Linked DNA regions of Hahella chejuensis KCTC 2396. The protein of the gene in region 1 interacts with the protein of each later gene in a pairwise test. Links are inferred from orthologs where the notes say so. Each region holds a gene or a part of one and is shown in the gene's direction. Other genes may lie near its edges.

What was found.
Region 2: the proteins of HCH_RS01570 (region 1) and secA interact in binary tests that used the Escherichia coli proteins (3 or more experiments, as listed by UniProt). The link is inferred for Hahella chejuensis KCTC 2396 from one-to-one orthologs.

What each region holds. Positions count from the first base shown.
Region 1 is NC_007645.1:354,602-370,921, reverse strand. The notes cover bases 5,267-8,244. They hold HCH_RS01570 (maltoporin), read left to right. Parts: upstream 5,267-6,146; coding sequence 6,147-7,343; downstream 7,344-8,244. Other genes in these bases: HCH_RS01565 (bifunctional diguanylate cyclase/phosphodiesterase), read left to right, coding at 7,572-8,244; HCH_RS01575 (MurR/RpiR family transcriptional regulator), read left to right, coding at 5,267-5,818. In the rest of the region: HCH_RS01600 (hypothetical protein), read left to right, coding at 1-621; HCH_RS01595 (succinylglutamate desuccinylase/aspartoacylase domain-containing protein), read left to right, coding at 670-1,689; HCH_RS01590 (bifunctional 4-hydroxy-2-oxoglutarate aldolase/2-dehydro-3-deoxy-phosphogluconate aldolase), read right to left, coding at 1,821-2,474; pgl (6-phosphogluconolactonase), read right to left, coding at 2,511-3,218; zwf (glucose-6-phosphate dehydrogenase), read right to left, coding at 3,211-4,695; more of HCH_RS01575, read left to right, coding at 4,943-5,266; more of HCH_RS01565, read left to right, coding at 8,245-9,737; HCH_RS01560 (hypothetical protein), read right to left, coding at 9,743-10,171; HCH_RS01555 (DUF4382 domain-containing protein), read right to left, coding at 10,371-11,294; HCH_RS01550 (SAM-dependent methyltransferase), read right to left, coding at 11,827-12,840; HCH_RS01545 (DUF1295 domain-containing protein), read right to left, coding at 12,837-13,616; HCH_RS01540 (SAM-dependent methyltransferase), read right to left, coding at 13,607-14,845; HCH_RS01535 (DUF1365 domain-containing protein), read right to left, coding at 14,890-15,684; HCH_RS01530 (NAD(P)/FAD-dependent oxidoreductase), read right to left, coding at 15,668-16,320.
Region 2 is NC_007645.1:5,991,479-6,001,041, reverse strand. What follows is about bases 6,025-9,307. They hold secA (preprotein translocase subunit SecA), read left to right. Parts: upstream 6,025-6,380; coding sequence 6,381-9,107; downstream 9,108-9,307. Other genes in these bases: argJ (bifunctional glutamate N-acetyltransferase/amino-acid acetyltransferase ArgJ), read left to right, coding at 9,113-9,307; HCH_RS26360 (M23 family metallopeptidase), read left to right, coding at 6,025-6,063. Also shown: HCH_RS26390 (D-alanine--D-alanine ligase), read left to right, coding at 1-67; HCH_RS26385 (cell division protein FtsQ/DivIB), read left to right, coding at 181-1,020; cell division protein FtsA, read left to right, coding at 1,050-2,282; cell division protein FtsZ, read left to right, coding at 2,374-3,537; lpxC (UDP-3-O-acyl-N-acetylglucosamine deacetylase), read left to right, coding at 3,631-4,539; HCH_RS26365 (DciA family protein), read right to left, coding at 4,545-4,988; more of HCH_RS26360, read left to right, coding at 5,128-6,024; more of argJ, read left to right, coding at 9,308-9,563. UniProt on the Escherichia coli protein: Required for protein export, interacts with the SecYEG preprotein conducting channel.

The sequences.
Region 1 (16,320 bases):
CTGCCTATTTGCGGCGATGGGGCCGCGCTCCGTCCCGGGCAGGCGCCGCCATTGGATGAGCTGCGCTTGCATCAAGGCAGTATCTGGGCCTGGAATCGCCCTATTTATGATCCGGCGGACGGCGGCCATATCCGTATTGAAATCCGCGCGCTACCGGCGGGTCCCAGCACCACGGACATGCTCGCCAACGCGGCTTTGACGGTGGGCTTGATCGAAGGACTGCGTCCAGCCATGCATGACATGCTTCCCGCCATACCTTTTCGCTACTGCGAATACAATTTTTACCGCGCAGCCAAATACGGGCTTCGCGCCAAGCTGTTCTGGCCGGGTCAGGGCGGCGCAGGCTTGCAGGAGCGGCCGGTGTTGGACATTCTGGAAGATATGCTGCCTGTGGCGGAGCAAGGGCTTCATGCTCTCGCCATTGCGCCGACGGACGTTCGTCATTATCTGGACGTATGCGCTGAAAATCTGGCGCAACCGGTCAACGGCGCTCTCTGGCAGTTGCGAATGCTGGAGAGATTGCGCCCTCACCGCAGCGACGAAGAAGCGTTGAGAGAGCTGGTCATTCGCTATCAGGAGAATTACCTCAGTGGAGAACCCGTGCATCAGTGGACGTATTGAGCATGTGGCGTCCGCCGCGACAGACCATTACCCAAGGGGCTGAACACTATGCCGCTCAAGGTTATTGACGGTATTCGCAACTTAACTTTCGAGGAGGATCTCTCCGCCTTTCTACAACAACTGGGCGGACCGACCCTGATCCGGCTACAAGGCCGCGACAGTTCACGCCGCCGCGCTTTCTGCACCCTGCTGCACGGCAATGAACCCTCCGGCGCGCGCGCCTTATATGCTTATCTGCGCTCCGGCGAAACGCCAGCGGTAGACCTCGACCTCATTATCGCTTCCATTCCCGCGGCACTGGCTCCTCCTGCGTTCAGTCAGCGCATGCTGCCCGGCCAGCGTGATCTCAACCGCTGCTTTCGCCCGCCGTTCGACGACAGCCAGGGCAAGCTGGCGGAAGCGATTCTGCGTTTTCTGCACGACAGCAAACCTGAGTGCCTCATTGATCTGCACAATACCTCAGGCAGCGGTCCCGCCTTTGGCGTCGCCATCCGCTGTGACGCCGACCATCGCGCATTGACTTCACTCTGGACCAACGACCTGATCGTCACGGATTTACGGCTGGGGGCCCTGATGGAAATCAGTGAGCTGGATGTGCCGACGGTGACGATAGAATGCGGCGGGGCGCAGGATGAAACCTCTCTGTTGATCGCCCGGGAAGGCATGCAGCGTTATTTCAGCAGCGAACAGGTGTTGGCCGCCGCCGGACACGATTATGGCGTCAATCGCTTCCGCAACCCTATCCGCATGGAGTTGAAACCCGGGCGCAGAGTCCACTATGGCGACGACGCCGATCCCGACGCGGCGCTGACGCTGCCGTTGGACGCCGCCCGTTTCAACTACGGCTCCGTGCCTGCCGGGGAGAGGCTGGCCATTCTGGGTAAAGCGGGGCTGGACGCCTTGACCGCCAAAGATCATCTGGGAAAAGAGCGTCTGCATGATCACTTCGCCGCCATCAATGGCAGGCTATCCCCCAAACATCCATTGAAGTTGTTCATGGTGACCACCAATCCCATCATCGCCACCACCGATTGTCTGTTTTACTTCATCGACTGCGCCAACACATGACGCAGCCTGGAAGGGCGCTCTCAATACGTCAGCTCAGAAATAAAAAAACCCGCCAGGCGACGGGTGAAAATATATTGCTAATGCAATGAGGGAGGGTCGTTGCTATCGATAAAGAGAATCCTTGTCCGCCGTCAGATAGCGGCCAGACTCTCTTCAGCAATAGTCCGGATCTGCCGCCAATCGCCTGCGGTGATGGCGTCCTTGGGGGTTAACCAGGAGCCGCCCACCGCCAGTACGTTCGGCAGGGCAAGATATTCTTTCGCTTTTTCCCGGGTGATGCCGCCGGTCGGGCAGAACTTCACATTCGGGAAAGGACCGGAGAAAGCCTTCAGCGCGGATACGCCGCCAGCCACTTCCGCCGGGAAAAACTTAAATGCGCGGTATCCAAGGCGATAACCTTCCATGACTTCAGACAGTGAAGACACGCCCGGCAACATCGGAATTTTCGCCGTCAGGCCATATTCCAACAGTTCTTTGGTGGAGCCCGGCGTAATCACGAACTGAGCGCCGGCGTCTTCCGCCGCCTTGAATTGCTCAACCGTCGCGACAGTGCCTACGCCAACCCAAACTTCGGGAAGCGCGGCTCGCAAATCCGTGATCGCCTGCAGGGCGTGCGGCGTGCGCAGAGTGATTTCCAGAATACGGACGCCGCCTTCCACCAGGGCTTTCCCGAGCGGTAACGCGTCTTCCGGACGATCGATAGTGATGACCGGCACCAACGGGCAACTGCTTACGATAGCGTCCAGTTGTTTTTGCAACGCTTCAGGATAGGTCTGGGATGTCATAGGTTTCTATTCTCTCTATTACTCTCAAGTTCCTTCTCAAGGACTCCAAAATACATTGAGGCCTGGGCGGATGAATCCGCGCACGGGCATCTCCGCCACCGCGTCCAGCTTGGCCAGCACCTTGTTAAGAGTGGTCAGCTTGTCTTCGCCAGTGATATGCAGCGCCTGATGCCTGGCCGCCGCCAATGCGTTATAGGAAAGCGTCATGCGCGGATGCAGCGCCGTGACCGGATGCATCGGGGCGCATTTGTCCGTCGTGTCGAGGCCGTGCGCCAGCTCTTTCGCCCCCGGGAACAGAGAGGCGGTATGTCCATCCGCGCCCATTCCCAAAATCAATACGTCGATAGGCCAGGACAGCTCAGCCAGTCTGGCCTCCAACTGCTCGCAGCCTTCCTCAGGCGTGGCGGCTGAATTTTTCAGCGGCAGGAAGTTCGCCTCCGCCGCCGGCCCCTGTATAAGAAACTCTTTTACCAGCGCGGCGTTGCTGTCGTCGTGGGTTTCATCGACCCAACGTTCATCCGCCAGCGTTATATCCACCTTGCTCCAGGACAGCTCCTGCTGCGCCAGCGATTTGAAAAAAGCCACTGGCGTGCGGCCGCCGGAAATCACCAACAAGGCGCGCTCTTTCTCCTGCAGCGCGGCGCGCAGCCACTCTGCGGTCTGCAACGCCAGCTTGTGAGCCAACGCCGCTCGTTCTTCTTCAACTTGCAGGGTGACGCCCTGCGGCCAGGATAGTTCAAGCATCTTCGTACCAGCTCCTTCCGTCCCGGGTGATCATGGCGATGGAAGCCACGGGGCCCCAGCTTCCTGCAGGATATTTCTTCGGCGGCAGACCCAGTTCGGCCCAGCCTTCGATGACCTGATCAATCCAGCGCCACGCGTACTCCACCTCATCGCGGCGTACGAACAGGTACTGGTTGCCTTTGATGACTTCCCACAGCAAACGCTCGTAGGCGTCGGGCACGCGGCCTGTGTTAAACGCTTCAGAAAAACTTAACTGCAGCGGCCCCTGACGCAGACGCATGCCTTTATCCAGGCCCTGGTCTTTGGTCAGCACCTGCAGGGAAATGCCTTCATCCGGTTGCAGACGGATTATCAGTTTGTTGTTGGCCAGATGTTTCTGGTCCGGATCAAATATGTAGTGCGGCGCCGGCTTGAAGTGAATAATGATTTCCGACAGCTTCTGCGGCATACGCTTACCGGTGCGCATATAGAAGGGCACGCCCGCCCAGCGCCAGTTGCAGATTTCCGCCTTGATGGCGACAAAGCTTTCCGTGGAGCTGCCCTCGTTGGCGCCCTCTTCGTCCAGATAGCCTGGAACCGGTTTGCCATCGATGTTGCCGGCGGTGTATTGCCCGCGCACCATGTGGGTTTCCATCAGATCCGGCGTAATCGGCTTCAGCGCCTTCAGCACTTTCACCTTTTCATCGCGAATACTGCCGGCGGACAAATCAGAAGGCGGGTCCATGGCGATGAGACACAAAAGTTGCAGCAAATGGTTCTGCACCATATCGCGCAGCTGACCAGCCTTGTCAAAGTAGCCCCAGCGGCCTTCGATGCCGACTTTCTCCGCCACGGTGATTTCCACGTGGGAGATATAACGTTGATTCCATTGCGTCGCGAACAGGTTGTTGGCGAAACGCAGCGCAATCAGGTTCTGTACGGTTTCTTTACCCAGATAATGATCGATGCGGTATAGCTGGGATTCATCAAAGAATTCAGCCAGACGATCGTTGATCTCGAAAGAAGACTCCAGATTATGACCGATAGGCTTCTCCACCACTACGCGGGTGGATGGCTGAATGCAGTCGGCGCCTTTCAGGTTTTCCCCGATCATGCCGTAGATCGCAGGAGGCGTCGCCATGTAGACGATCAGTGGGTCTTCAGAATCCCCGCGCCATTCATTGATGCGGCGATAGCCCTCGGCGTCGCCGAAATCGAGCTGCTGGAAGCGTACCTTGCCGAAGAAGCGCTTCAGCGCGGCGTCGTCCAGATCGTTCTTGGGCAGTAACGCCTTGAAACGCTCCAACGTCTGCGCCTTGAAGGCCTCTTCGTCAACTTCCTGTCTGGCCAGCGCGAGAATGCGAGTCTGCGGATGTAGCAGTTTGGCCCGCTCCAGTTGAAATAGCGCCGGAAACAACTTGCGTTGCGCCAGATCGCCCAGCGCGCCGAAGAGCGCCAAGTCACATTGTGTAGATGCTGCTCGATTCATAGTTTTCATATTTGGTAGTAATTATTCGTAATTTTGAGACAAAAAAATGGTATTTTCAACCTGAAACGGCAAATATTGTGATAATTTTACTACATTTTCCGTATTCAACTGATTTCCCTTCCACTTATTGACTAGTGGCCAACCGACCGTTCGGCTGGCGACCCAGTGTGCGCAGAGTTATATTAGGGGCGATAACAAAATGTGTAGTAATTTCACTACAACAATAAATAAATCGCTCCCGGAATCCATACAGATAATGAATGAAACCATAACCCACCAGAATCTGCTGGAGGTGATCCGGCAGAGGCTCAACGATTTGAATAAATCCGAGCGCAAAGTCGCCGAAGTCATCCTGCGCGACCCCAAAGCCGCTACTCGCTACAGTATAGCCGCACTGGCGCGCGCCTCCGACGTCAGTGAACCGACCGTCAACCGCTTTTGTCGTAACTTCGCGGCCAGCGGATTTCCCGATTTCAAGATCCAATTGGCGCAAAGTCTGGCCAGCGGCACGCCTTACGTAAGCCAGAGCGTCGAGTCGAGCGATACCGTTGAGGAATACAGCGATAAAATAATCCTCAGCACCATCGCCGATCTCGACAAAGCCAGACAGTCACTGAACACCACCGCCATTTCCAAAGCGGTGGACTACCTGATCCAGGCCAAGCAAATTTCGTTTTTCGGCATGGGCGCTTCCGCCGCCGTGGCCATCGACGCCCAGCACAAGTTCTTCCGCTTCAATATCCCGGTTACCGCCTACGACGATTTTCTCATGCAGCGTATGGTCGCCGCCGCCGCGCATACGGGCGACGCTATCGTCGCCATTTCCTATACCGGGCGTACGCGGGAAATGGTGGAAGTCGCCAAAATCGCCCGCGAGCAGGGCGCCGTTGTAATAGGCATCACGGCTCCGGATTCCCCTCTGGCCCGGGAATGCACCGTGGCGTTGGACGTTATTGCGCCGGAAGATACGGACGTATATATGCCGATGACTTCCAGAATCGTCCATCTGGCGGTGATCGATATTCTGGCCACCGGCGTCACGCTTAAGCGTGGAGCGGACTTCCATTCGCATCTGAAGCGCATCAAGGACAGCCTGCGCGATACCCGTTATCCTCACGATGACGGCGTCTAAGCCTCCGCCCTGATTCTTCCTCTATTTCTGCAGTAATAACCCGGAGAGCGAAAGCTTCTCTCCGGGCGCTCTCACTTTGCGCCCGCAAGCGCCTGAATAGCGCTCGCTATCAGCCTGACGCTCACCATTACTACCTTTCTCCTCCCCCCTCCCCCTGACTCCTCCCCCCCCAAAACTTTCCTAACGGAGGATGTGCCATATCAGGCGTTCACTGAGTATGAGACCCAGCAAATAACAATTTGTCCCATCGACAAAGCGCCTCCGTTTTCCGGGCGTACGCAAAGGCCCGGCCTGGCGAGTCCTTTAACAACAAGAGCAGGAAAAAACGATGACAGACAAGAACAACAAGCGCCTCTTCAAAGTAGCCCCTCTGGCGACCGCCATCGCGGCTTCTTTGTTCACCGTGAATGCGAGCGCCGTTGAGTGGCACGGCTATGCGCGCTCCGGTATCGGCATGAGCGACAACGGCGACCAGCAGTGCATTAACAAGCAGGCGGTTGGCCGTTTGGGCAACGAATGCGAAACTTATGCGGAGCTGGACCTTCAGCAAGAGCTTTTCAACCGCGACGGCAAAACATTCAAAGTTGAAACCATGCTCAGTTACAAATCCAACCAGGACGGAGACTACGAGGCCCTGAACAGCGAAGACGATGAAATTGCGCTTCGCCAGATGAACGTTCAGGCCAAAGGGGTGCTGGGTTTCGCCCCTGAAGCGACGCTGTGGGCGGGTAAACGCTACTATCAGCGCCACGATATCCACCATCTGGATCTTTTCTACTGGGACGTGTCAGGTCCTGGGGCCGGTATTGAAGGCATCGATGCAGGCGCAGGCAAATTCTCCGCAGCCTGGACCAGAGGCTACGGCAACATAAACATCCTCGACTTCCGTTATTCCGGCATTCAAGTCGGCGCCAGCTCGCTGGAAGTCGGCCTGGACCTGGCCAAACCAAGACTGACTGACGCCCAGAAAGACGCCGGCGCAGCAGACGATCTGAGCACGCTGTTCACCGCGGAACTGTCCACGCCAATCATGGATGGTTTCAACAAAATCGTGTTCCAGTACGGAACGGAAGGCTACGCTTCCCCCATGCGCAACTTCGGCGGCGGGCAATGGAATGGGACATTGGATAAAGGCGGCAAAGGTTTCCGTCTGATCGACTGGGGCGTGGTGAAACCCAGCGCCAATATCGAGCTCAGCTATGCCGCCATGTACGGCGTCTTTGAAGACGACGACATGAACGACGACTCTTCTTTCTACAGCATTTCCGCCCGTCCAGCGTATAAGTGGTCCGACTACATGCGCACTTATCTGGAAGTAGGCTACTTCGCAGCGGATGACGATGGCGTCGACTCCCAATTGGACAAGATCACCATCGCACAAGCCTGGTCCGCTGGCCCCAGTTTCTGGGCGCGTCCGGAAATCCGGGTTTTCGCCAGCTACATTAACGACGGCGAAGGTACGCCGTTTGAAGGCGGCGAAGACAGCGTGCTGAACTTCGGCGTGCAAATGGAAGCCTGGTGGTAAGCCGCTACCCATTCCCCAATCTCAACCCAAGTGTTCGGGCCGGTTAACCGGCCCTTTTTTTTGCCTGTCGGGTTTCACTCCCGCCAAACGCCGTCTGGTCTTTGTCGATCACGGCTGCGCCTGCTATTTTTTATTGATAAGTATCACAAAACTACAGGGTGCCTTTTGTCCGCCAGAGCCTCTTATCACTTGTTACTATCGCTCCTCGTATTTTGCCTGGGCTTTACAATGACGTTGTCCTTATGGTCGCGTATTGATATTGAAACCAGCGAGAGGCGGCAGCACGCTCTGGATTACCAGGCCGAATTTCTCAGCAAGCGCATTACCCGCCAGTTTCTGGAACAAGTGAACGCGCTCAAGCGTCTGGCCGCTTACTGGGACCACAATGGCGGCTTCAACAAGGAAACCTGGCGCAAAAACGCAGAGGAATTGCATAAAGACTTTCCTAACTTTAAAGCCATTGAATGGACGGACAAGAATTACGTTATCCAGTGGATCGAGCCGATGGCCGGTAATGAACAGGCGCTGGGATTCAACGTGGCCTTCAACGAGAGCCGGCGCCGGGCGCTGGACTCCGCCCGCGCGCAGGGCGACATCAACTCCACGCCAGTGATCACCTTACAACAAGGAGGCCAAGGCGTGGTCGTATACGTTCCTATCAGTAAAGGTGAGAATTTTCAGGGATTTATAGTCGGCGTTTTTCTGGTGGAGCAACTACTGGGCAGCCTTATCTCGCCGCGGGAAGAAGAACATTTTCATGTGCGCGTATATGAGGGAGATAAGCTGATATTCAGCAACAGCGCCACCGACGTCAGCCCCGACATCACCGCGGCGGCCGACTGGAAACCTCTGCAGTTCTCCTGGCGTCTGAGCGTCCAGCCTAAATCTGGCTGGCTGCACAATTACTCTTCCCCTCTTCCCGCCTTCGTCATGAGCGCAGGAACCATACTGTCAGCGCTGCTGGCCTGGGTCTGCTATCTCGCCATGTCTCTCGGGCGTCAACGCCGCTCACTGCTGAGCGCCAACGAAGCGCTGCAAAGCGAGGTCGCCAGTAGACAGGAAGTTGAGCAGACGCTGTCTCATGTCATCACTCATGACGCATTGACGGGGTTGCCCAATCGATCATTTTTCCAGGAGGATCTGGCTCAGGCGATTCTCCGCGCCCAGCGCGCAAACAAATATCTCGCTGTCATGCTGGTGGATCTGGATCAGTTCAAGAAAATCAATGACACCCTCACTCACAGCGCCGGAGACCAATTAGTAGTGGCGTTGACCAAGCGCTTCAATACACTGCTGGAAAACGAAATCAGCATCGCCCGGGCCGGTGGCGACGAGTTCATGATGCTGCTGGAAAACCCCGAGTCCGTGGATGAGGTGATTGCCATCGCCAATCGCATCATGGCCTGTATGAAACAGCCCTTTACGCTTAACGATGAAGAGGTCTTCATCACCTGCAGCATCGGCATCGCCGTTTATCCAGAAGGAGGCGTCAGCGCCGAGGACTTGATCCGCAACGCCGACGCCGCGCTCTACCGAGCGAAAGCGGCGGGGCGTAACGGCTATCATTTCTACACCACAGGCATGCATGCGGAAGCGCTCAAACGTCTGGAGCTGGACCGCTGGCTACGCGAAGCGATAGAGCGCAACGAACTCAGCCTCGCGTTTCAACCTAAAGTGAACCTGAAGACGCGTGACTACACCGGGGCCGAAGTGCTGCTGCGCTGGTATCGTCCGGAACAGGGCTTTATCTCCCCGGCGGAATTTATTCCCCTGGCGGAAGAAACTGGCTTAATCAAAGAATTGGGCATGTGGGTAGTGCGCCGGGCCTGTCAGCAATTATCGGAATGGCGAGGCACCCCGCTGAGCCATATCCGGCTCGCGATCAATTTATCCGCCATCCAGTTGGAAGATAAAGAGCTGGTCCATAAGATTGACAACCTTCTACGAGAGTTCGACGTCCCGCCGAGGCAATTGGAGTTTGAACTGACAGAGGAAGTTTTCATCCAGAACATCGAATCCAACATGGCTCACCTCAACGAGCTGATCAAAATGGGCTTCCGTCTATCCATCGACGACTTTGGCGTCGGCTACTCCTCCCTCGCCTATCTCAAGCATTTCCCTATCTCTTGCATCAAAATCGACCGCAGCTTTGTGTCGCAATTGGAAACGAACGCGGATGATCGGGTCATCATTAATGCAGTCATCGCCATGGCTCACAACCTTAATCTGAGTGTAGTGGCGGAAGGCGTGGAAACAGAAGCGCAAGCCGCCTATCTGCAAAAACAGGGCTGCGATGAAGCCCAGGGATACCTGTTCGCCAAACCTTTGCCCCCGGATCAGTTGTACAAACTGGCCACGTCGCTGAGAAACGGGACCAGCCTGCAGCAGGGATAGCGGCTTTATTTATTAGCCGGCTCAACGTAAACCACCGGCTGTTCGCCGCTGTTATCCAGATAAAAGCTGTACACCCCGGTTTCGGGCGGATTGAATTTGAAGTTTTCAAAAACGGATGAGCAATTGGCTTTGGACTTCTTGCCGAACTCCAGCATTTGGTCTTCCTGGGACAGGAAGCCGCAGTTGGTTCCCGCACTCCAGGCTGCGTCGCCGAATTTCAGTTCATAGGGCTGACCGTCCGCCTTCAGTTCCACGCTGGCGACATAAAGATCAGGTCCGGCTTTTTTGACCTTGTATTCATCCAACGCATCCCACCAGGCAAACTGCCCACGCAAGTATAAAGACTGGCTTAGATCGCGCTTACCGCCTGTGGAAGCACAGCCGCTCAGCAATATCGTAGCGGCCAAAGCGGAAATAAGGATTGGCTTTTGCATTCTTGTTCTCCTGCAAAGTTGTTATTGGAAGTGTCGCAGTCAGAACCAAAATGCTCGTTGAAACCGATTCAAGGCGCATCATCTATAACGCCACAGGAAGGGGCGTAGCATCAGGAAGGAGAGGGAGTAGATTGAAGTTACGGCGCAAGGGCCGAAGAACAAAGAAGAAGAAAAGAGTCTAGATATACGCAGACGCCGCTCAAAGCGGCGTTGCGGAAGCGTCCAGAATTGCGGTCTTATCGCCGTCATCATTAACGACAACCACTGTGACCGTTTGTTCAGCGAAGGAAAAACCCTGGTCATTCAGCTCTGGATTGTCTTTGGGATTACAGCTATACGCCAAGCGGTAAGCCCCGTTGTCCGGATTCCAGATAACCGCCCTGTACATGCCATTTTCCGGGTTCGCTGTACTGGACAGCACGGCAGTCGCCACCGGGTCTTTATCGTCACCGTCGATATCATCCAAAACTGCGTGCGCGCCAGCGAACATATATATCGCGCCAGCATACTGGCCGGAATTGTCACAGTTAGCCGCCAGCAATTCAGGCGCAACATTGACGGTTAAGGAGCGCACGCTGCTCAGATCCACCGTTTTCAATACCGGCTTCAACTTGAATTGGCGGTTGTTCTCAATGATGGAGCGTCTCAAATCCAGGTCGATAAGAAAACCTTTTGGCTGTCCGGCGCGGACCATGAACTCCCGATCAATTTTTAGCCCATCCAGATTTTCTTCGGAAATGGCCAGCTCATAGCGAGAACCATCCGCTAACTCAATGTAGGAGTCGAAAACACCATCCAGACGAGCATTCACCATCAGTCTCAGCCATGAATATGCGCCAATGCCAAGCTCGCCCTGCAACAGGGAAATGCGATTTCCAGCCAGGGATTCTGACAACAAATCTATACTGCGCGGCTCTGCATACTCGTAAACGGAACGACCGTTTGATTGAGACTGGATCTCTACTCCGGTGAATTCAATGACCACCTTGGTCGCTCCATCCACCGGCGCATCGGTGATTTCGAGAGAGAACGGAGCCTTGTCCGCAGCGCTTTCATCCTGCCCACAACCGAACAGGCCTAGCGCGCCGACAAGAAACAAAAATTTAAGCACGAGTTTCAACATCGTCATTCTCCCCGCTCAAACTCCGGAGAAACGAAACCGGCCCGATTTCTGGGTTCTTCCATAGAATCTATCTAACCTTTTCTGCAAAACATTCGCGTTTGCGGCGGAAAAAGCGCCGGCGACCCTGGCGACCAATACTGAAACCTATCCTGCTTACACGCGAACCATCCAACAAGCGGCGTATTTAACCCCATGATTGATGAAATTACGACCATCCATATGGACTATTTGGACGATCGTACCGCCTACATACTCTGGATTAGCATTAATAATGGTCATGATTATCAGCAGGTTATAAAATAACGCCATTATTAATTCACCGCAAAGTCATGAACTTTGACGCATCATGGAAGGGCGTAATGCCATTTGCAGATACATATTCATTTCTATATATATCGTTATTACATTTGGAGTGCAGGACGCACTTATTCCATTAAGACAAGAAAAATTAATAATGAAGAAAGGGCTGTTTTTCACAGAGGGCGATAGCGACCGTCGCCAGTGTCACTATCGCTTAGAAAGTCAAACGCGACTATTGCTTCATAAATAGATAGTGCCCTACCTGCCATTCTGCGCCAGAGCGGTAGTTAAACAGCTCCGCACAGGCCATGAAAAACATACGCCAGCGTTGTGTCCAAAGCTCGGCGCTGTCCTCTCCGTAGGCCTCAGCAAAGATTCGTCTTACTGCAGCCTCATTGGCGTCCAGGTTGCTTAGCCAGGCTTCCGCCGTCGCGCCATAGTGGCGACCGTCCAGCATCCATTGCTGCATCAGGCGCAGATTCTGCTGGAAATGGCCAAATGTGCCCGCCGCCGGCATCAGCCCTCCCGTAAAGAAATATCTGCCCATCCAGTTACTGGCGCCTTCCGTTTCAAAGGGATAGAGCAGTTTGCGATGACAGAATATGTGAGCGAAAAACAAACCCGCTGGCGTCAGCCACTGTCCGATACGCTCAAATAAGGCCTGATAGTTACGCACATGCTCCAGCATTTCGACCGAAACAATGCGATCGAATGTTGTAGTGGGGCAAAACACATTCACATCGCATGTCAGAATTTTAAGATTGCTCAGACCGCGCAGCGCCGCCTGCTCCTCAATGTAACTACGCTGCGATGAGGAATTGGACACGCCAGTAATCTCCGCCTTGGGGAAGGTCTCCGCCAGCCATAGACTCAGAGATCCCCAACCGCACCCCAGATCAAGTATCCGTTGTCCATCGGCCAGCTGAGCCCGCTCTGCGTATATAGCCAGCATTGCTTCCTCCGCTGCGGCAAGATCGCTTACCTCTTTCCCCCACCAGCAGGCGCTGTACTTCAAGCGCGGCCCTAAGACCAGGCGATAAAACTCAGCGGGAACCTCATAATGCTGCTCGTTCGCCGCCCGTGTCTCAATGGCGATGGGACCGTCGAGGTAGCGGGCGATTCTCTCAAGCTCGCCGCCGCCACGCTTGCGCTCCTGCGTCAGACGCTCGCGACACAGGCGACGAATGCCAAAGCGAATCAGGGCGTCAGGCAACCAGCCTTTTTCCGCCAGTTCAATCATGCTCATGACTTGGGCCTCCAGGGAATAAACATAGGGGTGCGGCGTTGATAATCCCGGTAATCCTCTCCTCGTGAACGCAACGCCTGTCGTTCGGTGAACGGAATGCCGGTAATGAAATACAGGAAGACAAACATCAGCGCTGGCGCGAGCCATAACCAGAGATTCCAGGCGGAAGCGGCGCCCAATAGCGGATAGGCGAACCAGTGCAGCCATTCAAAAAAGTAATTGGGGTGCCGCGAATAGCGCCATAGACCTTGTCGGCAGGTTTTACCCTGGTTTTGCGAATCGGCTTTAAACGTCGCCAACTGCCGGTCCGCCAGCGCTTCGCCCATCCAGGCGGCGACTACCAGCGCCAGCGCAGCCGCATATAGAGGCGCAGGCGGCGTCTGCGCCTGACTAAGCACCCAGGCGGGCAAAGTGAAAATCCACACCCAGGAGGCCTGCATCATATACAGCCCGAGAAATACGCTGCGCCAGCGATCTCCCGCCCATGCACGCAGAGCAGCGTATCGACCGTCCTCCTCCGTGTGGGAAATTCGGTTCGCCAAATGCCACGCCAGACGTCCAAACCAGACCAGATAGATCACCGCCACGGTCAGACGTAACGCCAGTTCGCCCGTTCCCACTAACGCGTATAAAGCCCCAGTGACGCCAACGCCCGCCGCCCACCAGACATCGACCCATCCCGCATTCCGACTGCGAGTCTGCACCAGGTATCCCAACAGGAAGACGGCCGCCAGACAGGCCGGCGACCACCACAGCAGCATTAGATTCACAGCCATTGCCCGCGCCGACTATCCGGTTTGGCGAACAGCATCTGCACATTGGAGATTGCCCGCTCGCGGAAGCCGCCTTCGCAATAGCAAAGGTAAAACTCCCACATGCGAATGAAACGCTCGTCAAATCCCTGCGCGCGTACTTGCGGCAGACTTTTTAGAAAGCGACTGCGCCATTCCTGCAAAGTGAGGGCGTAGCTTTCGCCGATATCCTCCAGATTAAACAGGCGCAAACCGGCATTGGCGGCGCTCTGCGTCAGCACCGACACACAGGGGATAAAGCTGCCGGGGAAGATATAGCGCTTGATGAAGTCCACGTGTCGCAGCGCTTTCTCATAACGATTGTCATCAATGGTGATCGCTTGAATCAGCCCCAGACCATCGTCCTTCAACAGGCCGCTGATTTGACGGAAGTAGCCATCCAGAAACTGATGCCCCACCGCCTCCACCATTTCAATGGAGACCACCTTGTCATAGCGGCCTTCCAGTTTGCGATAGTCCTGCAACAGCACGGTCACCCGATCTTGCAGCCCCGCCTGCCGAACCTGCTCAACTACGGCTGTGTGCTGCTCAATGGAAATGGTCGCCGTGGTGACCTTGCAGCCATATTCCCGGGCGGCGTACAAGGCCATGCCTCCCCAACCTGAACCAATTTCAAGCAGGTGATCGTTAGGCGTTAACGCCAGCTTGCGGCAAATTCGCTCCAATTTGGCTTTCGAGGCCTGTTCTAGGGATTCCTCGCCGGTGACGTATACCGCAGAGGAATACATCATGCTTTCATCCAGAAACAGGTGGAAGAAATCATTACCGAGGTCATAGTGCGCCGCAATGTTTTTGCGGGAGCCCTGCAGCGTATTGCGGTTGAAGCTGTGCCAAAGCTTACTCAGTGCCCCCGGCAGGCGCGCCATGCCGGATTCCAACTGCTCCAGTCGCGCGCGATTGCGCAACAACAAGCGCACCAGCGCAGTCAGGTCCGGCGACGTCCAGGCGCCCGCCATCCAGGCTTCTGACAACCCGTTGACGCCACCTGTCAACGCGATGCGATAAAAGTCAGGGTTTGCGACGTCGATCCTGGCCCGCAAAGCGTCCCGTCCCGGCGCGCCGAAAACGCGACTTTCTCCGTCGCCGCGCAGCTCCAGTTCTCCGCCTTGTATACCCGAGCACAAACGGTATAAAGCTTGTTTCCAAAAACGTTCGGGCAACAATAAGGGTTTGCTGATTGCACTCGCCCACATAGTTATTTCTCCAGCTATTTGAACTATCGAGGCTTAACGCCGTATTAAACTGTCTCCTGCTCCATCTGCTTCCTCTCCCTTCGTGACTTTTTATTGGGATGGGGATAGAAAGGAACGCCTTTACGCCAAAGCGAGAACGCCTGCCGATATATCGCTATCGCCACGGCCATGCACATAAAGGGAAATTTAAGCGGCGCACGCCATGCGCTGGCGGCGGTCAGAGGTTTCTTGACCAGACCCAGACTGGCGTCAAACACCACTGCGCCGCGCTCCAATAACCGCATGTGCGTCCACACCCGTTTCTCGTCGAGACGGAATCGCCATTCGTATTGCAACGCCATCGGCATAAACGGCGACACATGAAACGCCTTATCAAAGCTGAACGTCAGCGCCTGTCCCTGCAACCGTTGCGGCGTCACTGGCAACACGTAGGAATGACGTTCGTTCCAGGGCGTGTTGTTAATCTCCGCGACGATTGCGTACAACTCATCCTGGAGGTTAAAACAGAAGTAGAACGACACGGGGTTGAAACAAAAGCCCCAGGAACGCAGATGGGTAAGCAAGCGAACGGAGCCTGGTTGCGGCGTGACGCCGCCTTCCTGCAACCGCTCGTATACCGCCTGCCGTAAATCCGGAACCTCTGGGCGAAGATAATCCGAGCGCCGGAATTGCATCAGGTTAAATCGACGGCTGGACCAGAGCGGCAATGCGTTGATTTCATCCAACTCATCCAGATCCAGCCAGGTCATGCTGATTCGGTAATCAAAACAATGCGACGCCGGTGCATAGCGGCGATGTCGCACTTTACCTTCGCAGATTGCGCTATGCCGCAACGCCATATCGCCTCCGCTGGATCAGGGACACGACATCCAACGCGCTGCGCACGCCGTCTTCGTGAAAGCCCCAGCCCCAATAGGCGCCGCAATAGTAGGTATTGCGGCGGCCATTGATTTCCTCACGTCGCGCCTGGGCCATCAGCGTCTCATGAGTGTAAACGGGATGCGCATATGTGCGACGGGCGTATACTTTTTCAGGGGCGATCGGGAAGGTAGGATTCAAGGTCACAATCACGGGAGTCGGGCAAGTCAGGCCTTGTAGCGAATTCATCCAATAGCTGACGGAGCAATGCTGAGTCGCTTGCTGTGGAATAAAGGCGTTCCAGCTCGCCCAGGCGGCGCGTTTCGAGGGCATGGCGCGTATGTCGGAATGCACCACCGCGAGATTTTCCTGATAAGGAATCGCGCCCAATACGTCACGCTCCGTACTGTCAGAATCCTTGAGTAAAGCCAACGCCTGATCGCTGTGACAGGCGAAGGCCACGGCGTCATAATTTTCAGCGCCATACCGCTCCGAGTGCACCATCACGGAGTCGCCGCAGCGAGACACCACGGAGACAGGACAGGACAGACGCACGCGACGCCCAAGCGCGGCCTGAATACGTTGCACATACTTCTGCGAGCCGCCCTCCACCACTT
Region 2 (9,563 bases), 5.6 Mb from region 1 along the record:
GGCTGCGAAAGCATCAGGATTAAGCTTTGAACAGCTGGTTTTGAGCATACTTGGAACAACATTGTAACCAGGGCGACGAACGACCTGGATGGTAGTCAGGGACGACTGAACAAATTGAAGTGGACGGACGTGCGTAATGATAGTTACGCCAAGGCAAGTAACTGAGAGTCGCTACAGCTAATGACGCCAATGAAGAAGCAGCTCGACAAATCGCTTGGTTCCCGACGCGGCGCAACTGCGACCCGCGCAAAGGAGCGCGCCGACAACCGGAATACCGGGCCGGCTGCGATCGTGCGACTGCTGGCCTTTATCCCGTGGAATCGGGTGCTGCTGCACGTGTCGATCTTCTGCTTTTGGCTATTGGTGTTAAGTGCGCTGATCGCCGGCGTCAAATGGTTGGACCGTCCAGTCGCCACGGTTCAGGTAGTCGGCGAGTTGAATTACGTGAGCCGCGGAGAGGTGAAAGAGCTGCTGTCGCCGTTACTCCACGCCAGTTTTTTTACATCCGACCTAGAAGGTGTGCGTAAAAGTCTGGAAGCCCACCCCTGGGTAAAACGGGCTTCCATCTCCAGATTATGGCCGGACGCTGTGCAAGTGGATCTGGAAGAAGAAGAGCCTTTTGTCAGATGGCGCAACCAGGGCTATATCAACGAAGCCGGGCGGCTGTTCGTTAAAGAAACCGGCGTCGTGGTGAATGGCCTGCCAGCGCTGATTGGACCGCCGCACAGCGAGCGGCTGGTGTTTGATAACTTCCAGAAATGGAAGGCGGAGCTGGCCAAAGTGGGACTGGATGTGAACGGTGTGATCATGGAGTCCAGAGGCGCATGGCTGATCAGCTTTACGGATGGGTGGGAGCTTAACCTGGGGAAGCAGGATGTTGAGGGACGGCTACACCGTTTTACTGTGCTGTTTGAGAAGAAACTGCACCAGGAGCGAGAAAAAATAGCGAGTGTTGACGCACGATACACCCGGGGGGTGGCGGTGAAATGGAAAGCAGACGTTACTCCGGAACAAGGTTGAATGTGAACTTTAAGACAGAGTCGAAATATATGGCGAGTTCGAGTGGGAATATGATTGTGGGGCTGGACATTGGCACATCCAAAGTGGTGGCCATTGTCGGGCAGAGAAATCAGGAAGGAGCGATTGAAGTCGTTGGCATCGGTTCCCATCCGTCACGCGGACTCAAAAGGGGCGTTGTCGTCAACATCGAAACTACGGTCCAGGCCATACAACGTGCGGTGGAGGAGGCTGAGCTGATGGCCGGTTGCCGCATTCACTCCGTCTATGCCGGTATCGCCGGTAGCCACATTCGTAGTATGAACTCCCACGGCATCGTTGCGGTGCGCGACCGGGAAGTGGTGCAGGCGGATCTGGAAAGAGTCTTGGATGCGGCGCAGGCAGTGGCGATTCCTGCGGATCAGCGGGTGCTCCACGTCGTGCCGCAAGAATATGTCATCGACAATCAGGAAGGTGTGAAGGAGCCAGTAGGGATGTCTGGCGTGCGCCTGGAAGCCAAAGTGCATCTGGTTACGTGTGCGGTCAACGCTTATCAGAACATTGAAAAGTGTGTGAAGCGCTGCGGACTGGAAGTGGATGAAATCATCCTGGAGCAACTTGCCTCCAGCTACGCAGTACTGACTGACGATGAAAAAGAATTGGGCGTGTGCGTCGTCGATATCGGCGGCGGCACAACCGATATCGCAATATTCACTGGCGGCTCTATTCGCCATACAGCGGTTATTCCTATCGCTGGCGATCAGGTCACTAATGATATTGCGATGGCGTTGCGAACGCCGACGCAAAATGCGGAAGAAATCAAGATCAAATACGCCTGTGCGCTGACTCAGCTGGCAGGTGCGGATGAGACGATCAAGGTGCCGGGCGTGGGAGATCGCCCGTCGCGGGACTTAAGCCGGCAGTCGTTGGCGGAAGTCGTGGAGCCGCGCTATGAGGAGTTGTTCACCTTGATCCAATCAGAGTTGCGACGCAGCGGATATGAAGATCTCATCGCCGCAGGGGTCGTGCTCACGGGAGGAACCTCCAGTATGGAGGGGGTCGTGGAGTTGGCGGAGGAGATTTTCCACATGCCGGTAAGGCTGGCGGTGCCGCAATGGGTCACCGGCCTGAGCGATGTGGTTAGCAATCCTATGTACTCCACCGCAGTCGGATTACTGCTCTATGGATTTAAACAGCAGGAACTCGGCCGGGGCGCCCAGCACCGGGGAGAACCTGCGGAAAACCTGTTCCAACGGCTGAAGAACTGGTTTATGGGGAATTTTTAATCAGCCCAAATAGAGTCAACTCAAAGGTCTATACCAACTTGCGGAAATTAGTTTCAGGTCGCAGGTACTATAACGAAGAAGGAGAAGGGGAATGTTTGAGCTCGTAGATAACGTACCACAAAATGCAGTCATTAAAGTTGTAGGCGTTGGCGGCGGCGGCGGCAACGCAGTTCGCCATATGCTCGCCTCTTCGGTGGAAGGCGTGGAGTTTATCTGCGCGAACACCGACGCTCAGGCGTTGCGTGATGTCGACGCCAAGCACGTCATTCAACTCGGCGGCAGCGTCACCAAAGGGCTGGGCGCCGGAGCCAATCCAGAAGTAGGTCGTCAGGCGGCGATGGAGGACAGAGAGCGCATCGCGGAAACGCTGAAAGGCGCGGACATGGTCTTCATTACTGCCGGTATGGGCGGCGGCACTGGAACGGGCGGCGCGCCGGTAGTCGCGGAAATCGCCCGTGAAATGGGGATTCTGACGGTTGCGGTTGTGACCCGTCCGTTCCCGTTTGAAGGCGGCAAACGCATGAAAGTTGCGGAAGCCGGCCTGCGTGAGTTGGGACAACACGTCGATTCTTTGATCACAATTCCCAATGAGAAGCTGTTGAGCGTCATGGGCAAAAACACCAGTCTGCTGGATGCTTTCGCCGCCGCTAACGATGTGCTTTTGGGGGCTGTACAGGGAATTGCGGATTTGATTATCCGTCCAGGAATGATAAACGTAGACTTCGCGGACGTTCGCACCGTTATGTCGGAAATGGGCATGGCGATGATGGGCACCGGCGTTTCCAGCGGCGACAACCGCGCTCGTGAAGCGGCGGAAAGAGCCGTACGCAGCCCGCTGCTTGAAGATATCAATCTGCAGGGCGCGCGTGGGATTCTGGTCAATATTACTGCAGGCATGGATCTGTCTTTGGGCGAGTTTTCTGAAGTGGGCGCCACCATTGAAGAGTTCGCTTCCGACGCTGCGACAGTGGTGGTTGGAACGGTAATCGATCCGGAAATGAAGGATGAGTTGCGGGTGACGGTAGTCGCTACGGGTTTGGGCGGTGTACATGACCGACCCACTAAAGTGGTGGACAACTCTTCCCGGACTATGAACGGCACCACTGATTATCATCAGCTGGAGCGCCCGACTGTAATGCGCAAACGCGCTACATCAGTTGTGGGCAATGCGGCGGTGGATCGTCGGGCCGTAGGGGATGAGCAAAACGTGGACTATTTGGATATACCTGCGTTTTTGCGTCGTCAGGCGGATTAAATGAGAATGAGTTCGGTCTTTTAGGTTGGTGCACCTAATACCTTTCTGGTATTATTTGGCCGAATTTTATCCAGATCTTGGTAAATCATTGAAATGATAAAACAGCGCACACTTAAAAACATCATCCGGGCCACTGGTGTGGGTCTGCATTCAGGGGAAAAGGTCTACCTGACCCTGAAGCCGGCCCCGGTGGACACGGGTGTTGTATTCTGCCGTACAGATCTCGATCCTATCGTGGAAATCCCGGCGCGTGCTGAGAACGTAGGCGAAACCCTTCTCTCTACGACTCTCGTAAAAAGTGGAGTAAAGATAGCAACTGTTGAGCATTTGCTGTCAGCTCTGGCCGGACTTGGTATCGATAACTGCTACGTTGAGTTGAGCGCAGCCGAAGTGCCTATTATGGATGGCAGCGCCGGTCCGTTTGTATTTCTGATTCAATCGGCGGGCATTGCTGAGCAGGACGCGCCCAAGAAATTCATTCGCATCAAGCGCGAAGTGACGGTAACTGACGAAGATAAGCGGGCTACCTTTGTGCCGTTCGACGGCTTCAAAGTGACTTTTAGCATAGACTTTGATCATCCCGTGATCAAAGGCCGCTCACAAGAGACAGTTATTGACTTCTCCAGCACTTCTTTCGTTAAGGAAGTAAGTCGCGCGCGGACATTCGGGTTCATGCGCGATATTGAAAAATTGCGTGCGATGAATCTAGCCTTGGGCGGTAGCATGGATAACGTTATTGTTGTCGATGACTTCAAGATTCTCAATGAAGACGGCTTGCGTTATGAAGACGAGTTCGTCAAGCACAAGGTGTTGGACGCCATCGGAGATCTATACCTGTTGGGTAACAGCCTGATCGGTGAGTTTAAAGGGCACAAGTCGGGTCACGGCTTAAATAACAAACTTCTTCGCGAACTCCTTTCCCAAAAGGATGCTTGGGAGGTTGTGACCTTTGAAGACGCCGGGGAAGCGCCTATTTCCTACCTGAAACCGGTGCTGGCCTGAGATTTCTAGTCCGCTGTGTGAGTTGAAAGAGCCTCCAGGGCTTTCTTTAACTCCGGATCGTCACAGAGCTGAGCTTCTTGTCTGAGAAGCTCGGCGTTCTTTTGCGAAATTGGTTTCGCCTTCCTTTTTGCCTTTGCTTTAACTTCCATTGGCTCCACGCGAATCTTGAACTGATAAGCGAAGTCGAAATCTTTATGTTTGCGTAGTTCCGGCAGGGATGTGTGTTGATTCATGCGCAACTGATTTGCGGTTGCGGCATCGGGGACGGTTACGCGAATAACGCCATCTTTAACTGACGATAGAGTCACCTTGTCACGTAATTGAGCAGGCAGGCATTGTGAGAATATCTGCTGTTGCTTATCCAGCTGCAGGGCTCGGTGAAAAAGAGACTCCAGCGTAGGGGAGGAAGACGACAGAATATCTCCCAGCTTTCTATCTCTGTCAGGCATAACAGTTAACCAAAGATTAAAGGTTCGTTACATTTGCAGACATCAACTATCACAACATCTGTTACAATTTACAAGTATAGTATTTTTAGATAACCTCCGTCGTTTATATAATTCAGGCAACTCAAAACCCTGGAAAAGCATGAATATTATCTTCCTGAGAGATGGACATGGTCAGTCACGCGCCCGTTCTATGGGCGCGCGCGCGGTTGTGCTGACGGTGGTCCTTGCGCTGTCTCTAGTGGCTGCGTTGCTGGCGGGGGCGTTTTGGCTGGGGCGGCAGTCCGCCGCATCTGACGCTTCCATTACTCCTGAGCTGGTTAAGACTTGGCAGGAGAATCTGAAACAACAGAAAGAAGAAATCCGCACGTATAAGTCACTCGCGCAGCAAAATATTGATGCGCTGACGCTGCGAATGGGAGAGTTGCAGGCGAGACTGTTGCGGCTTGATGCGCTTGGGCAACGTCTTACTGACGTAGCAGGTCTGGATGAAGGGGAGTTTGACTTCGAATCGTCACCCGCTTTAGGGGGGCCTGAAGAGCCTGCTTTAGAGCAATCGTTCTCTGTTCCCATGTTAACGCAAGTGCTCGAGTCTATTGAACAGCAAGCGGAGTCTCGTGAGCAGCAACTGCGTGTGATGGATGAACTGTTCGTTAATCAGCGCTTTCAGCGAGAGCAGTTTGTTGCAGGCCGTCCAATCAAGAAAGGTTGGTTGTCCTCTCATTATGGTTTCCGTTCAGACCCGTTCACTGGTAAGCGGGCGTGGCACTCCGGCGTAGACTTCGCAGGTAAAGAAGGCAGCGACATTGTTGCGGTTGCAGGTGGCGTTGTAACTCATTCAGAAGAGCGCTTCGGCTACGGCAATTTGGTTGAGGTCAACCATGGCGGGGGGCTTGTTACTCGTTACGCGCACTGCGCCAAACTTATGGTTAAAACCGGGGATGTGGTGCAAAAAGGCCAAGTCCTGGCGAAGATGGGTAGCACGGGACGCTCCACAGGTCCACACGTACACTTCGAAGTGCTTCAGGATGGGCGCTCCGCAAATCCCACAAAATTTATTCATCGCGCAAGCCGGTAACACTTTTAAAGGTCTTAACTGAACTCTGGTTGAGGCCTTGTTATTACTGACTTTTCCGTGCTTTTTATCTGGCCGTATAACGGCGTCTCTATTCCCACTCTGGGCGCATTGCTTGTTACTAGGGGTAACAAGTGTGTACTAATCCCTTTATTGCTGTAACAAATTGAGGTTAGAATGCGGAGCTTGGAATTACGCTCCCGCTGAATTTTTATCTCCTTCGGCAAGGTGGCTCCAAATCCATAAAGTAACGAGTAAGCGATTCCGCCACGAGCGGAGCCTCCATAAACGCTTCAAAGAGACAGGTAATTTCGTTAGTTATGTTTTCATCTATCGCCAGGAAAATTTTCGGCAGCAAAAATGCCCGCGAAATTAAGCGCATGGGCAAAGTTGTCAAACGCATCAACGAACTGGAAGAGTCAATCAGCGCATTAGACGAAGCCGCTCTCAAAGCAAAAACGCAGGAGTTTCGCTCTCGACTTGAAAAGGGAGAAACGCTTGAGCAACTGTTGCCAGAAGCATTTGCGGTAGCGCGCGAGGCAGGCAAGCGCGTGATGGGCATGCGCCATTTCGATGTTCAGTTGATCGGCGGTATGGTGCTGCATGAAGGCAAAATTGCGGAGATGCGTACCGGGGAAGGTAAGACGCTGGTCGCGACGCTTCCCGTGTACTTGAATGCACTGTCTGGAAAAGGCGTACACGTCGTCACCGTAAACGATTATCTGGCGCGTCGTGATGCAGACTGGATGAGGCCTTTGTACGAATATCTGGGATTAAGCGTTGGCGTTGTAGTGAGTGGACAGGACGGCGAAACCAAGCGCGCTGCGTATGCATCAGACATTACTTACGGAACCAATAACGAATTCGGTTTTGATTACCTCCGTGACAACATGGCGTTCAGCCTGACGGACAAAGCGCAACGAGGACAGCATTTTGCGATTGTCGACGAGGTTGACTCAATCCTGATAGACGAGGCGCGGACGCCTTTGATTATCAGTGGGCCGGCGGAAGACAGTTCTGAGCTGTATAGAAAGATCAACGAACTGGTTCCTCAGCTCAAGAAAGGAGAGCCGCCAGAGGAAGGACAACCTGTAGACGGTCACTTCACTGTTGATGAGAAAAGTCGCTCCGTGGAGTTGTCGGAGTCAGGCCATACCTACGTGGAGGAGCTGTTAACCAAAAATGGTTTGCTGGAAGAGGGCGACAGTCTTTACGCCGCCACTAACCTGGGTTTGCTGCACCACATTAGCTCTGCGCTACGCGCTCACCATTTATATAGTAAAGACGTTGACTATATTGTGCAGAACGGCCAAGTGGTGATTGTCGACGAACATACAGGAAGAACGATGCCAGGCCGTCGCTGGGGCGAAGGTTTGCATCAGGCGATTGAAGCGAAAGAGCGCATCAAGATCCAGGCTGAAAGTCAGACGCTTGCTTCCACCACCTTCCAGAACTACTTCCGTCTTTACGAAAAGCTCGCCGGTATGACCGGTACTGCTGACACGGAAGCTTTTGAGTTCCGCCAGATTTATGGCTTGGACGTCATTGTCATCCCAACTAATAAGCCGATTAAGCGTATCGATTACAATGACTTGGTTTACCTGTCCGTGGATGAGAAGTTCCAGGCGGTTATTGATGATATCAAGGACACTGTGACGCAAAACCGTCCGGTTCTGGTTGGTACGGCCTCTATCGAGGCGTCTGAGTATTTGTCGGCAATGCTGAAAAAAGAGGGCATTGCTCACAACGTGTTGAACGCCAAGCAGCACGAGCGTGAAGCGCATGTTATTGCGCAAGCGGGTCGTCCTGGCGCAGTCACCATCGCTACTAACATGGCGGGTCGCGGGACGGACATAGTCTTGGGCGGAAACTGGGAGGCCGACGTCGCTGAGTTGGAAGATCCAACACCAGAACAAATCGCTAAAATCAAAGCTGATTGGCAGAAGCGACATGATCAGGTAATCGCTGCAGGTGGTCTGCATGTCGTTGGTTCTGAGCGCCATGAGTCTCGCCGTATTGATAACCAGCTACGAGGTCGTTCGGGGCGTCAAGGCGATCCTGGTTCAACTCGTTTTTACTTGTCTTTGGAAGATAACCTGATGCGTATTTTCGCCTCTGACCGGGTGAAAAATATTATGCAGGCATTGGGAATGCAGAAGGGCGAGGCGATTGAGCACCGCATGGTGAGCAACGCGATTGAAAAAGCTCAGCGTAAAGTGGAAGGCCGCAACTTCGATATTCGTAAATCGCTGCTTGAATATGACGACGTGGCTAACGATCAGCGTCATGTGGTTTACGAACAACGTAATGAAATCATGGCGACCGATGATATCTCGGAAATGATCGACGCAATCCGGGGCGATGTGGTCAGCGCTACAGTCAGCCAGTTTATCCCGCCGCAAAGTATTGCCGAACAGTGGAATGTTCCGGGGCTGGAAAAGCAACTGGAGTCGGATTTCGGCGTTGATTTGCCTGTGCAGCAATGGCTGGACGAGGACAAGCGTCTGCATGAAGAGACCTTGCGCGAGAAAATTCTACAGGCGGTAGTCGATTCTTACCGCGAGAAAGAAGAAGTGGTTGGCGCATCCGTTATGCGCAACTTTGAGAAACAGGTGTTCTTACAAGTCCTGGATACCTTGTGGAAAGAGCACCTTTCCAATATGGACCTGCTGCGCATGGGGATTCACTTGCGTGGTTACGCGCAGAAAAACCCCAAACAGGAATATAAGCGTGAAGCGTTTGAACTGTTCCAGAACATGCTGGATACCATCAAGCATGATGTGGTCCGAGTTATTTGTCATGTAAGAGTTCAAAAACAGGAAGAAATGGAAGAGTTGGAGCGTCGTCGTCGCGAAGCGCTCGCGCAGCAAATGCAACGCGCCCAGGCGACTCACCCCGAAGCGACTGAAGAAGATTCTGATGCGGAAGAGCAAGCTGAGGGCTCTGATGCGCCTTATGTCCGCGACCACAAGAAAGTGGGTCGTAATGAACCTTGCCCTTGTGGTTCCGGCAAGAAGTACAAACAGTGTCATGGTCGCCTGGAGTAATTGAGATGGCTGTGGGGCACGCGCCTTTACCCAACTTTCACCCTATTGCGGGCGTTCGCATTGGGGTTGGGTCCGCAGGAATTAAAAAGCCGGGACGTAAAGACTTAGTGGTGTTTGAGCTATGTGAAGGGGCGCAAACCACCGCTGTTTTCACAAGCAATGCTTTTTGCGCCGCTCCTGTGATGCTGGCGAAGCGTCACTTGGCTGAGAGCGCGCCTCGTTATTTGTTAATCAACACTGGTAACGCCAACGCGGGCACTGGTCGGCAAGGCCTGGATAACGCCATGCGATGCTGCGAGACGCTAGCGCAACTTGGCGCAGTGGCGTCCGAGCAAGTGTTGCCATTTTCCACAGGAGTCATTGGCGAGCCGCTGCCGGTAGATAAAATCGTAGCAGGGCTGCCCAGCGCTCTGGGTAATCTCAGTGACAACGCCTGGGCTGAAGCCGCCCAAGGCA